3 regions of the Paenibacillus chartarius genome follow, and region 1 is predicted to be linked to each of the others. Evidence: riboswitches for the same ligand, from Rfam matches in the RefSeq annotation. Region 1 holds a riboswitch; each other region holds the start of a gene.
What was found. Region 1 has a riboswitch for cobalamin ahead of ACFFK0_RS03650 (S-layer homology domain-containing protein). Riboswitches for the same ligand answer to the same signal wherever they lie in the genome.
Positions count from the first base shown of each region.

Region 2: it holds a riboswitch for cobalamin, as region 1 does, so the genes downstream of both, ACFFK0_RS14780 (ribonucleoside-diphosphate reductase subunit alpha) here and ACFFK0_RS03650 (S-layer homology domain-containing protein) in region 1, are expected to answer to the same signal.
Region 3: it holds a riboswitch for cobalamin, as region 1 does, so the genes downstream of both, ACFFK0_RS03315 (ABC transporter substrate-binding protein) here and ACFFK0_RS03650 (S-layer homology domain-containing protein) in region 1, are expected to answer to the same signal.

Region 1 covers NZ_JBHLWN010000020.1:44,239-46,502, forward strand. Annotated here, with positions in the region: gene ACFFK0_RS03650 (S-layer homology domain-containing protein) at 1-1,013, opposite strand, end outside; cobalamin riboswitch at 1,214-1,403, opposite strand; gene arsC (arsenate reductase (thioredoxin)) at 1,449-1,886, opposite strand; gene ACFFK0_RS03660 (arsenic transporter) at 1,923-2,264, opposite strand, start outside.
Region 2 covers NZ_JBHLWN010000060.1:96,330-98,593, reverse strand. Annotated here, with positions in the region: gene ACFFK0_RS14780 (ribonucleoside-diphosphate reductase subunit alpha) at 1-875, opposite strand, end outside; cobalamin riboswitch at 1,039-1,238, opposite strand; gene ACFFK0_RS14775 (PAS domain S-box protein) at 1,454-1,840, shown strand; gene ACFFK0_RS14770 (methyltransferase domain-containing protein) at 2,020-2,264, shown strand, end outside.
Region 3 covers NZ_JBHLWN010000019.1:27,663-29,926, forward strand. Annotated here, with positions in the region: gene ACFFK0_RS03305 (STAS domain-containing protein) at 1-199, shown strand, start outside; gene ACFFK0_RS03310 (CBO0543 family protein) at 444-860, shown strand; cobalamin riboswitch at 893-1,160, shown strand; gene ACFFK0_RS03315 (ABC transporter substrate-binding protein) at 1,358-2,264, shown strand, end outside.

The DNA of each region.
Region 1 (2,264 bases):
ATGAACACCTTGGCTTTGCCATTCGTGCTGCCGCTTGAAACAGGTACTTCATACGTTTGGCCCGAGCCGCCTGCCATCGTGTCGTAAGCGGCTAACGCCAGCAAAGCCTGATAAGTGGAGAAGCCGTCGGACGATCCGCTGCCCGCTTTATAAGAGAAGCCGCCGTCCCCGCTTGCATACTTCATTAACGCAGAGATCAGGTTGCCGTCCGCCTTGGCGAAGCTGCCCTGTGTCCCGTCCTTAAGCTGGGATGAGAGGCCGAGTACGACCATCGCCAGACTATTGCTGTTGCTGCGGTCTGCGGTCAGGTCGCCGTTGCTTTGCTGCTGAGCAGCCAGCCACGCCACGGCATCGTTGACGGCGGCCGCTACATCCGTGCGATCCTTGTAAGGAGCCAGCGCCCAGAGCGCGGCTGCCGTAATGTCAACATTCGCCTTTGTACTCTCATATAAATCCCAGCCCTGATTCGGAATCTGCTTCTGGAGCAGCCATTTCACCAGCTTGTCCTTCGTCCAAGCCGCATCGGAAGGAATCATATAATTGCCGCTGTCTAATGCCAGCAGACCGTAAATTACGGCATTAGCGCCTTGTGCCGGCAGATCCGCTCGATTATAGATCGCTTCGATCAAATTGCGGCCCGCAATCGATTGCGGGTCGCCCCCGGCCGCCTTCACTCCGAGCACCAGCTTGGCATAGGCCGTCGGCAGCGTATCGCTAGTAAACGCCTGTGCCCTCTGCTCTGCCGAAGTCAGGTAACCGCTCTCTACGGTTTTTCCCGCCTTCGCAATAGAATAAGCGTACCAATCGTCCGTTACGGGACCTTGATCGACAATCCAAGCCGCCGCCTCATTGACGGCCTGCCGGACCGTAACCGTGCGAGTCGCAGGAGCGGTCACTGCCTCTGATGCCTGCACCGGCAGAACCGGCAGCAGCCCGCTTGAGATCAACGTTACGGCCAGCATCGCAATGACGATCCTGCTGAGCCGCATCCGCCATTGTTTGAATGTACCCATACCTCTGTAACTCCTCCCCTTCACCTCGTTCTCACTCCTCTAGCCGAGAGTCACCTGCGAAACCACACAAAAAGCACCCCCAATCGGAGGTGCTCTAGCGACGTAATAGATTTGTATAATCGGCAAAAGACACGCCAAGAAGCCATGCGAATGCACGCAAGCGGCGCTTGCCCATCACCTTCCCTATATCGCGTAGGTTCCATTGGTGATTCCGACAGGCAGGTATCCTGACTTGCGCATCATCGCCCTCTCCGCACCTTCCCGTCTCTTCCGAAACAGTGGCATTTGCGGTGGGCTCCTCGCTTACAGTGGCGCGACCGTGCCGGATTTGCACCGGCTTCCCTTGCGAACGAATCCGTAGGATTCGACACCTGTCTTCCCCTATGAGGTTGTGAAAATAACGGAAGTAATCATATCACGAAAACTAGCAATCGTCTATATTGCGCTCTCTCCTTCTTTGACGAACAGCGCTATCCGGTCCTTAATGGAATCGCGGACTTCCCGGAACTTCGCCATGATCTCTTCCTCCGTACCCGTAGCCTTGGCGGGGTCCTCAAAGCCCCAGTGCCACTTCACCACGCTGGGATTCGCGATGACCGGGCAGTGCTCGTCGGCATGTCCGCACAGCGTAATCACGTATTTCGCTTTGTTCAGGAGCTCCGGGTCGATCACATCGGACGTATGGGCGGAAATGTCCACGCCGGCCTCTTTCATCACGGCTACCGCGCGCGGGTTCAACCCGTGGGCTTCAAGCCCCGCACTTTTGACCTCAAACTTATCGCCGCCCAGCGCCTTAAGGAACCCGTCAGCCATTTGACTGCGGCAGGAGTTTCCCGTACATAAGAAATACACGATAGGCTTGGTCGCTTCCATCGATTCCATTCTCCTTGTCGTCCGGCTCACCGGCGGTTAAACGCCCTGGTGACCGCGCTTCGTTGGTTTAACTCCCTTGACGGCCTTCAAGAGCATCGCGACCGCAGCCATCGCCACAGCGATTCCTGCAATCAAGAGCCAGATGTTTACCGTCGTCGAGTGAATCACGCTAAGCCACAAATACAAGCCCATCAAAGTGATCAGCAATGTCGGAACCGTCAAAATCATTCCTGTCTTGAAGTAGCCGCCCCACGTAATCTTCACACCTTTCGCCGACAGTACATGAAGCCATAGCAATGTGGCGAGAGAGCCGATCGGCGTTATTTTCGGACCGAGGTCGCTTCCTACTACATTCGCGTATATCAGCGCCTCCCTTAC
Region 2 (2,264 bases), on a different contig from region 1:
CGGATCCATGGGATGATGCCGCCGCTCGTATGCTTGAAGCCGCGGATATCGGAGCCGGCTGCGCGCACTTTGCCCATATAAATGCCCATGCCGCCGCCGAATTTGCTCACCTGGCTGAATTGGTCGACCACATGGAAGATCGACTCGAGCGAATCGTCCACCGTAGCGATAAAGCACGAGGACAGCTGGTGGAACGGCTTGCGCGCATTGGACATCGTCGGCGTCGCTTCCGTCATCTGCAGCTGCGACATAACATCGTAAAAGCGCTTCGCCCAGTACACCCGCTGCGGCTGCGGCTCGGCGAGAGCAATCGCCATGGCTACGCCCATGAACGCCTCCTGCGGCAGCTCGTACACTTCCTTGCTGTAGCCGCGAACGCAGTAGCGCTCGGCAAGCGTCTTGACGCCGACGTAGGTGAACAGCTCGTCCCGCTCCGGCCGAATATAGGCTCCGAGCTCCTCGATGTCTTCACGGGAGTACCCCTTCAGCATATAAGCGCCGTACAGGCCCAGCTCCGTCAGCTTGTCCAGCAGCTCCGCGAAGCTGCCGTAGCCGTAGACGCCGGCCGGATAGCCCCGCTGCTGCGCCGCTTCCTTGTACAAGTCGTATATGTACAGCCTTGCTGCAACCTTGTCCCACCCCGGCTCCTGCACCGACGTCAGCTCGGCGGCGGTCTGCACGAGCTGGCGCTGAATGTGGCGGGTCGTGATGCCCGGTTTCAGCTGCGCGTGCAGCGTATCCAACAGCGCATCTTCGGACAAGCCTGTGCCGGCGACCGCGCGCCCGACGACAGTCCGTATTTTTTGCGGGTTCCAAGCTTCGTTCGTGCCGTCGCGCTTCGTGATTTGCAGTACTTCCATGATCGTTTGAGTCATGTTGGTCAAGCCTCCTGAATGGATAATGAGAAAAGGGCATTCCGCCGTTCCCCTTCGCAGAGAAAAGAACGTCGAAATGCCCGCAGCAGCATAGTGATGCAAACTTGTCGGCCCAGAACCGGCCGCCCGGCTTTCCGCAGTTTCCCTATCTCCCGTAGGTACTGGCAGCGAACGGACACAGGCAGGTCTCCTGGCTCAGGTTCATTGCAGCTCTGCTCCTTCCCGGCTTATTGAGCCAGTGGATCCTGCAGCTTGCTCCCCTTACAGTGGCGGGACCGCGTCGGAATTGCACCGAACTTCCCTATTAAGCCTGCGCTTCGCACCTTCGGCGAAGCGACAGACACCTTGTTCCGCATTAACAATATATAGTTGTCTTGTACCAATTTACACTCAATATATAGTATCGTCAATTATTTTTTTTTGCAGTACCCCACAATTTGGAGGTGTCCGGTCTAAAGTATATAATCATAGATAGAGCTCCGGTTTCCGAACGAGGAGAATGTCTCTCTATGATTTATCTAGTCACAAATCAGCGATTCTCATGATATAATAGACTTTACTTGGAAGGAGTTGTGCCAATGCCACTTAGTCGCTTATCAACGCGCGGCATTCTGGATCATATATTCCAGTACTCACCGATCGGAATGGCTCTTGTCGCCTTGGACGGAAGCTTCCTGAAGGTCAATTCAGCTTTATGCGACATTACGGGCTATGCCGAGCAGGAGCTAACGACGCTCTGCTTCCAGGATATTACTCTCGAAGAGGATTTGCCGGAATCAGTGCGCGTTATCGACTGTCTCCTCAATCGCGGCGACAACTCCGTGGAGCTGACAAAGCGGTATTTTCACAAGGCAGGCCATCGGGTAACCGTCCGCATCCATACCAGTGTCGTACGCGATCCTGACAGCAACAGCCCCATTCTGCTCGTCGCTCAAATTTTGAAGCTGCCCGAAGCTTCTTGCTGAAGCTGCGTTCCGCCGCTTTGCCTGCACTCCGCCGTCCGCTTTCTCCCAAGCCGTGTGAACGGCTCTTTCTCATGACGTTAGCCCGGACCATCATGGGCATTGTCCCTTACCCGCCGTTCCGATTCTGCATAAGCTGTACAAACTATTTTGCAGAATGGCTACGAAAGGAGTAATGGTCCATGAAGCTGGACATCGGCTGCGGTGCCAACAAGCACGCCGGCTTCTTCGGCATCGACAAGCTGCCGCATCCCGGCGTCGATCTCGTCTGCGATATCGACCAGGGGATCCCCTTGCCCGATTCCTCGGCCTCGTTCATAATGGCCTGCCGATCGCTGCCGTACGTTGCGAATTTGCCGTTCGTACTAAGCGAGCTGTACCGCTTGTGCGCCGACCGTGCGGTTGTGTGTATCTACGCTCCGTTCGC
Region 3 (2,264 bases), on a different contig from region 1:
TGCCTACATGGATACTGCGGTGATCAGCTACATCATGAAGGTCATTGATGGTGCTTCCATCATGGGTTGCCATGTGGTGATCACCGGGGTTCGGCCAGAAATCGTGAAGACGATGCTGAAGCTCGGCGTTTCCTTCGATCACAAAGCGGAAACGAAGGGGACCCTGCAGCAAGCCTTATTACAGTATCTGCACATGTAGATTGGACTACGGATTCGCGGGAACCTGCGGGCGGCACTTGGCCTGCGGATCGGGGATCTTCCACGAAGGCGGCCGAATAGGCCGTCTTTTTTTCGATTCGGGAGCTTTACTCACAGTTTCGTTCTTTGGCGATACCTCCAAGCAAGCGGGCGGTTTTGCGTCACAGACAATATGGGTAGAATAAACTTGTGGTAATAACACCCAAGTGCGTCGAGGGAAAACAATGAATGATCAACTGCATGATATGCAGCAAAAGGCTGCCCAATTTGAACTTGAAAGATGGATCGGCAGCGAAGTTTTTACGTGGCCGTGGTGGTTCTTGTTAGCTCTGTTTTTGATTCCATGGTTCGTTTTGTTTAAGTTGATTGACCGCAGTAGGGCATATTCGATTTGGTTCTTTGGACTTATAGTACTGATTATTACGTCCTTTACGGACGATCTAGGTGCAGAGATCGGAGCCTGGGTATATCCTGTTAAGTTAGTCCCCTACTCTTTGATCGGGTTTCCCTATGATTTTTCCATGGTCCCGGTTGCGCAGATGTTGATATTTCAATACTTCAGAACGTGGAAATCTTTCTCCGCTGGCTTATTATGTCAAGCGCTTGCAACCTCCTTCGAGCCTAAAATAACGCTTGTCTCATCCCCCCGGACTGTCCTATAATCGATGGAGAGTTATGGGTCTGGACCCACTGAAATACCTTACTGCCGATAGGTGCCTGCAAGCTCCGCTGTGCAGGTTAAAAGGGAAGCCGGTGCAAGTCCGGCACGGTCCCGCCACTGTTAACCGGGTAACGCCTCAACCGCCACTGTCTGCAAATCGACGGGAAGGCGAGGCGGCGTGCTTCGTCCGATCGATAACTTTCGCAGGCGTTGTTCATCATGCCGATGAGACGCTGCGCAGGCGTTTGCGATCGACCGCACACCCGCAAGTCAGGAAACCTGCCTATTCGGTTCGGCTAACGAAATCCTTCGAGGAGAGGATCGCGCTATTCGGAATGATGCAGGCAGTTGGAGCCGCCCTAACGGCTCATGCACACAGCACATGCTTTCCGTTTATCGTCCCCTCTGCCTTGCGGCGGAGGGGTTTTCGTATTGATGCCCGGGCCAGGTCGGAGGTAGGGAGGTTTCAGCATTCCGAATCAGAAAGAGGAGAGGAACATGAAACAGAAGACGGCATGGTTGAAGAAAGGTCTTATTTGGACGGCGGCGGGCGCGCTTGCGCTTGCACTCGCGGGCTGCGGCGCCAAGGACAATGGTTCGGGGAACGGGACGGCCGCGGCTCCCGGCGCAAGTAACGGACAAGCCGCTACGCCGGCGGCATCGTCGGCAAAGAAGACGCAGTATCCGCTGAAGGAGAAGGATGCGACCGGCAAGGAGTTCGTGTTTGAGAAGGCTCCGGCGAAGATCGCATCGGTATCCCCTGCGGAGACGGAAGCGCTGTACGCGCTCGGTCTGGGGGATAAGGTGGTCGGCGTTTCCGATTATGACGATTATCCGGCGGAAGTCAAGTCGAAGCCGAAGCTCGGCGGCGTCGTGAAGCCGAACACCGAGGCGGTCATCGCAACGGGTGCGGAGCTCGTCTTTGCCGGCGTGTCCCAGAGGAGGGACGTCGTTGAACAGATGCGCGGACTGAACATTAACGTGTTTCAGGTAGAGCCGAAGTCGCTGCAGGACGTGATGAACGACATTCTTCAATTCGGACGGATTATGGACACTCAGGAGGAAGCTGAGAAGGTCGTAGCCAAAATGAAGGCGGACATCCGGAAGGTGCAGGACGCGGTCAAAGGCGTGAAGCCGGAAGAGAAAAAGAAGGTGTACGTCGAGTTTTCGCCGGGCTGGACCGTTGGTAAGGGCGAGTTCATGGACGAGCTGATTACGCTGGCGGGCGGAGTGAACGTTGCGGCCGATACGCAGGGCTGGAACAAGATCAGTGAGGAGAAAATCATTCAGGCGAACCCGGATGTCATCGTATTCGCAGCGGGAATCACCGACGAGAAGACGAAGAAGTCGCTCGAGCAGGTCATTCGCGAGCGCAGCGGCTGGGATAAGATTAATGCGATTAAGA